DNA from 3 places in the Priestia sp. GS2 genome. Region 1 is predicted to be linked to each of the others. Evidence: predicted binding sites of a transcription regulator. Region 1 holds the regulator's gene; each other region holds the start of a gene.

Region 1 (2,273 bases):
AGGAGCAGAAACAACACATCCGATGACAAACGCAAACTGCATATAAATCTTAACAGGGTCCGTCAATTTAAATGCATTCATTGTTAACGAGCTTGCCTCGTCCGCTGATTGGAGATAAATAATGACGCGGTCTGCTAAGAAGAAACCGCCGATTGTAGCAATAAAAAAGAAAAAGACGACGATTAAAATCCGTTTTCGCAGTTCACCAATATGATCATATACAGACATTTCTTGTTCGTTCATATGTCAATCATTCCTCTATTGATTTCGTTCTTTCTTCTTACCCTCTTCTTCGTTATCTTCCATTATTCCTTTAGTGGCGCTTTTAAACTCCCTTAACGTATGGCCTACAGCTCGACCAAGCTCTGGAAGTTTCTTCGGTCCAAAAATTAGCAATGCAAAAATTACAATTAAGATAACACTACCTGCACCTAATCCCATGGTTTTCCCTCCTTTATTACGTATATATTCTATTATATATTATTTTCAGGATAATTTTTCAAAAAGTAAACCAATGACTGAAGCTCTACGGCTAAATCAATATGATGTAGACGAATCGAACTTGGCACATTTAAGCGTGCAGGCGTAAAGTTTAAAATACCTTTAATCCCACATTTAACTAAGCGATCCGTAATTTGCTGTGCCACTGTAGCTGGAACTGTTAGAATTGCAACGGAAATATCCTCCGTCATATGTTCTTCAAGCTTATCTAAATGGTAAACAGGTACGTCTCCAACGTGAGTGCCTACCTTGTCTTCAATAACATCAAAAGCAAATTCAATCTTTGTATTGTTATTTTTAATAAAATTGTAGTTTAAAAAGGCTGTTCCTAGATTACCAACGCCAATTAAAGCAACTTTGGTTACCTCATCTTGATCTAATGTTTTACGAAAAAAGCTCAGTAAATAATTGACGTTATAGCCATATCCCTTTTTACCCAAGGCTCCAAAATAGGAAAAATCGCGACGAATTGTTGCGGAGTCTACTTTCACTGCTTCGCTTAATTCTGCTGACGATACACGTTGCTTACCAGAAGCATGTAGATTTTTAATAAAACGATAGTATAGCGGCAACCGCTTTGCTGTAGCTTGTGGTATTTTTAAGTTTTCTGTATTCATCTTGTGCCCCCTTAATTACGATAGATATAATGGCTATCGTTCAAATCTCCGCTTAAATTAGCAAGATTCTCTTTTCAAACTAGATAGCGCTTCCATTAAGTGAATCTTCTATTCACTCATGAACAGTAGTCTATAGTTTATTTTAACACAGTCTGTGTGGTAATAATGAATTCTACACATAATTTTATGGAAATGCTTATGCCATACACGTATTCATACTTCCGTCTTAAAAATATGTTAAAATACACTATGTCGAAATGAGTAGAGGTGAAATGATGATTATTCTACAGTTAAATGGAATTACGAAATATTACGGGGCAGACCCGATTTTATCAAATATAAAACTTGAAGTTCAATCTAAAGACCGCATTGCACTGGTTGGTCGAAACGGAGCAGGTAAATCAACGCTTTTAAAAATTATTTCTGGTGAACTTTCCTACGACAGTGGAGAGATTATGAAACCAAAAGAAACAACGATTGACTACATGGGACAAGATACAGTGTTAGAATCCACTTTATCTATTTGGGACGAAATGTTAACCGTCTTCAAGCCTTTGCAAAGAATGGAGAAAGAACTAAGAAAGCTTGAAGAAAAAATGGGGGATCCTTCTTATCAGCACGATTCTATCAACTATGAAAAGCTCTTAAAGGAATACGACCAGCTTCAAATTTCCTTTAAAGATCTAGGTGGATACCAATATGAAGCTGATATTCGTTCAATCCTACACGGATTTCGCTTTTCAAACTTTGACTATTCCACCCCAATTTCTACACTAAGCGGTGGCCAAAAAACGCGACTGGCTTTAGCTAAGCTGTTATTAACTAAACCTGATTTATTAATTCTGGATGAACCTACCAACCACCTTGACATTGAAACATTGGCTTGGTTAGAGCAATTTTTACAAAACTACGATGGTGCTATCCTAATTGTATCGCATGATCGCTACTTCCTTGATAAAGTGGTTACACAAGTCTATGAAGTAAGTCAAAAAACCACTTATAAGTATCCTGGTAACTACTCAAATTATTTAACACAAAAAGCTGAACGCTACGAGCGTGAAATGAAACAATTTGAAAAACAGCAGGATGAAGTAGCAAAACTTAATGATTTCATTCAGAGAAATATCGCTAGAGCTTCAACAACAAAGCGAGCTC
Region 2 (2,273 bases), on a different contig from region 1:
GCAATTGAGCTCACTCCGTTAGCTGTAAACTTTCCTGTACGAGGCCCAATAGCCATGGCAGCAGCAAGAGCTGAAAAACCACCCAACGCATGAATAACAGCTGACCCTGCAAAATCTTGCACTCCAAGTAATGCAATCCAGCCCCCACCCCAGATCCAGTGACCTGCAATCGGATAAATAACGGCTGTCATTAACATTGCATATAATAAATACGCGCGGAAATTAATTCGTTCCGCCACGGCTCCAGACACAATAGAAATTACGGCAATAACAAATGCACATTGAAACAGCCAGAACGTTTCCAAACCAATAGGAATATCTAAGTGCGATAAATCACCTGTTAACGCAAAACCATTTGTACCAACAATACCACCTAAATCAGCTCCATACATAAGTCCAAACCCAATAATATAAAAGCAAAGCGTTCCGATTGTAATGTCAGCAAATACCTTCATAATAATATTAACGTTATTTTTATACCGAACAAATCCAGCTTCTAATAATGCAAATCCTCCTTCCATTAATAGAATCATAGCAGCGGTTAGTACTACCCACGTCGTATTGACACCTAAGCTAAGTTCTTCGATTCCCATTATCTTTCCTCCATTCGTGATAAGCCTTCTACAATCGTTGATGTTAAAACGACTTCTTCGATGTCAACTTCTTGTGTTAGCAGCTCAATTACACGTTCGACTTCACGGATCTTCCCTTTAAACTGCTCAATTTTACGAAACCTGTCCTTTACATGGACCATATACTCAACAGCTTCATGGTGACTTAAAGGTCTTCCAGTAAAAATTTTACGAAATGGAGAAAGCGATTGATACCACGTTTCTTGGGCTCTTTTTTTCTGCTCATATTTCTCAATTTTGTCTTTAATAACGACAATCTGCTCTTCATGACTTTCTTTTAATTTCGTTAACTGATCTATTAATTTTTCACGATTAACTTCAAATATAACTGTTTGATATAGTTCACTCACAACCCTCATGTCATATCTCCTCACATTAAATGTTATGTTTTAGATTATATGTGAGAATTGATGAAACCGTCAATCTAAAAAACAAAATTTATTCTTATTTTCTGAATAAATAGAGTTTATTTTCAATAAATGCATCGTTCGACTCTTTCTTAGTTTTTTCCAACAAACTGGTTGCTTTTATAAGGCAATAAATTTACAATAGATAAATGTGCAGGACTTCACAACAAAACTAGAAGTCTAGCAGCTAAAGTGTCTACATATGCAACAATATACAGCAAAGGAGGACGTTCTTATGTCTCAATCAACTATTCAAAAGCCGGCTGAAGAAGCGGTTCAAGCTAAAGGTGCAACTCAATCAGATGTACTTGATCAATTGCTAAAGCCAGAAGTTCAAGAATCACTAACAGTACTTGTTGACAACTTACCAAAGTTAGCTGAAATGGTAACTGTATTAACAAAAACGTACGACTTAACACAATCTCTATTAACAGATAACGTGTTAAAAGAAGATTTACTTGCTGGTGCTAAAGAATTTATCGAACCAGTTGAAGGAAAAGTAAAAGATCTTGCTGCTTCAGCAATCGAAGCAAATGATCGTGCGGAAGCTAACCAATCAACAACTATCGGTTTATTTGGTTTATTACGCATGCTCAAAGATCCACAAGTTCAAAAGCTATTCCGCTTTGCGCAAGCTTACTTAGAAGTAACAGGCGAAAAACAAAAATAATAAAAACTTATCATTTTATAAAGCACGAACGGAGGATCGATCTACTATGTCAAAACATATTCTAATTCTAGGTGGCGGCTATGGTGGTCTATTAACAGCCCTAACAGCTCGTCAACACTTAAGTGCATCTGAAGCAAAAATTACAGTAGTAAACCGTTTTTCTACTCACCAAATCATTACTGAACTGCACCGTTTAGCAGTAGGTGGACTATCTGAACAAGCAGTAGCTCTTCCATTAGAAAAGTTACTAAAAGGTAAAGATGTAGAATTAAAGATTGCTACTGTAAAAGAAATTTCACCAGACCAACGTGAAGTAGCATTAGAAGACGGAACAAAATTAAGCTACGATTACTTAGTAACTGCATTAGGTAGCGAAACTGCTTACTTCGGTATCCCAGGACTAGAAGAAAACAGCTTTGTATTGAAATCAGTAAACGATGCAAATCGCCTACGTGCACACGTAGAAGAGCGCATTGTTGAATTTAGCAAAACAAAAAACAAAGCTGACGGAACAATCGTTGTCGGCGGCGGCGGTTTAACAGGTATCGAGCTTGTAGGTGAATA
Region 3 (2,273 bases), on a different contig from region 1:
CGCAAGCATCGCTAGCGGTCCACCGGCTACAATTAAGCTAAGAAGCGGTTTGTTAAGCGGATTCCATGATTTTTTCTTTTTCATTACAATGTAAATAAATGAAATAAGCGCAAGTCCCATTCCAATTGCAACCATCAAGTCGAACATATAGTGAACAACAAGTGGAGGCCAATCTTCTTCAGGATATTCTTCAAGCCCAATAACTTCAGCTCCTGGAGTTCCGTGTGCTAAAATACTGAGCGCATACGGAATTTCAAGCGCGTACTTCACTTCGTTATCTTCGGTTAAAATACCACCTAGAATTAATGAAGCTTCTTCCATTGTTTCAAAATGCCATTCAGCTGCTGCGAGTTTTTCAGGCTGGTAGTTTGCTAAATATTTACCTGATAAATCTCCAACAAGTGCCGTTACAATGGCAAATACAAACGCCACGACCATTGATAAATGCAGGGCTTTTTTATGATAAACGTGATCTCGCCCTCGTAAAATCGCAAAAGCTGCAATAGCTGCAAGCACAAACGCAGACGTTAAATACGCGGATGATAAAACGTGCGACACTTTTGTCGGCGTCGCCGGGTTAAACATCGCTGCGATCGGGTTAATATTTGACAACACTCCGTTTTCATACGTGAAGCCAAGCGGTGCGTTCATAAATGAGTTTACCGTTGTAATAAAGAAACCTGATGCCGTTGCACCAAGCGCAGCTGGAATTAGCAGCAGCAAGTGGTACATTTTGTTTTTGAAGCGATCCCACGTATATAAATAAATTCCGAGGAAAATAGCTTCAAAGAAGAAAGCAAATGTTTCTAAAAAAAGCGGAAAGCTAATCGTTTGACCAGCTACCTGCATAAAGTTTGGCCATAGTAAACTTAGCTGCAGCGCAATTGCTGTACCTGTCACAACACCAACAGCTACCGTGATGATATATCCGCGTGCCCATCTTCTAGCAAGTAAGTGGTAGTGCTCATCGTTTCGTTTAATTCCTATCCATTCAGCAAGTGCAATCAAGAGCGGAACTCCGACTCCTAATGTTGAGAAAATCGTATGCACAGCTAGTGTTAAACCGGTTAAGATTCGACTATACAAGACCGGATCATACTCAAACACAAACATTTCCTCCTTTATGTATGAAGAGAATTCTCCCTTCTCTTAGCAGATTGTAGCCCTTAGTATAAAAACTTCTTTTATAGTTGACCATACAGTTCACCATTTTGTTAAAGTTTGTTCACAATTTCACAATCTTAATTTCGACACAATTTTAGAAGGTTCTGTAAAAAAAGTGCCTAAGTTTTTCACTTAGACACTTTTACTCTTCATTTCTCTTTTTTATTAGGTAGTGGTTCTAATAACCGCGCTGCACCGCTGGATGAAGGAGCTGATAGATAACCGCTTCGTCACTGTTTTGTCTTGTTGCGCTTCTCGCTTCTTCCATCGTACCGATAAACTGTATTTCTCCTTCTTTTAACACAGCAAACCGGTGACATAAACCGAGAATTTCATTTAAGTCATGCGTAATATAAATGACTGTTTTTCCTTCTCTCGTAAGCTTTTGAATGTATCTGCCAATCTCCATTTTCGACTGCAAATCAATTCCAACCGTCGGCTCGTCCATAAGTAAAATCGCCGGTTTATGAATGAGCGCAACAGCAATATTGAGCTTTCGCTTCATTCCCCCTGATAGGCTTTGAACTTTTTCGCTCCATTTCCCCTCTAGCTGTACGGACTTACAAAGCGTTTTGAGCTCATCGTCTGATACCGATCGCCCCGTCATTTTGCTCCACAGTCGCATGTTTTCTTTTACCGTTAGCTCTTCCCACAGCGCAATATCTTGCGGGACGTAGCCAATTTGATTACGAATGTGCTTTTTAGCTTTTTTTAATCGCTGACCGTTGATGACCACTTCGCCGCTAGAAGGCTTAGTAAGCGTTGCTAAAATAGATAAAAGCGTAGACTTACCAGCACCGTTTGGTCCTAATAGCCCAAGCACCTCACCTTTTTTCACATGCAAAGATACTTTATTTAATGATTTTTTTCTTCCGTAACGCTTACTTACTTTTTCAATTGAAATCATGTAATCGACCTCACATTCCACACTGCTTTTAACCACAATAAAATGGTGATGACTAGTATTGTTCCAAGCTGCATCCAAAGCTCTTTAGCAAGTACAAGCTGCTGCGTAACCAATAGATGCTGAGGAATCCATGTAGCAATTGTGCTTAGCTGCTCCGCTATGTCACTGATTGGGAAAAATACGCCCGCGATAATACTGAACA

What was found. Region 1 encodes Rex, which represses fermentation and respiration genes when NADH is low (regulators of the CRP and FNR family bind a similar motif). Its sites were predicted from a motif close to TTGTGAAATATTTCACAA; they were not measured.
Region 2: V2145_RS09810 (DUF1641 domain-containing protein) is a predicted target of Rex. The motif match lies at 1,189-1,206, and genes of this name have one in related genera.
Region 3: V2145_RS13530 (cytochrome ubiquinol oxidase subunit I) is a predicted target of Rex. The motif match lies at 1,222-1,239, and genes of this name have one in related genera.

The regions. Positions count from the first base shown of each region.
Region 1 covers NZ_JAZGJX010000005.1:4,214-6,486, reverse strand. The annotation lists gene tatC (twin-arginine translocase subunit TatC) at 1-243, opposite strand, end outside; gene V2145_RS21275 (twin-arginine translocase TatA/TatE family subunit) at 259-441, opposite strand; gene V2145_RS21270 (redox-sensing transcriptional repressor Rex) at 474-1,118, opposite strand; gene V2145_RS21265 (ABC-F family ATP-binding cassette domain-containing protein) at 1,394-2,273, shown strand, end outside.
Region 2 covers NZ_JAZGJX010000001.1:1,871,307-1,873,579, forward strand. The annotation lists gene V2145_RS09800 (ammonium transporter) at 1-593, opposite strand, end outside; gene V2145_RS09805 (hypothetical protein) at 593-991, opposite strand; gene V2145_RS09810 (DUF1641 domain-containing protein) at 1,275-1,709, shown strand; gene V2145_RS09815 (NAD(P)/FAD-dependent oxidoreductase) at 1,756-2,273, shown strand, end outside.
Region 3 covers NZ_JAZGJX010000001.1:2,636,936-2,639,208, forward strand. The annotation lists gene V2145_RS13530 (cytochrome ubiquinol oxidase subunit I) at 1-1,107, opposite strand, end outside; gene V2145_RS13535 (ABC transporter ATP-binding protein) at 1,343-2,071, opposite strand; gene V2145_RS13540 (ABC transporter permease) at 2,068-2,273, opposite strand, start outside.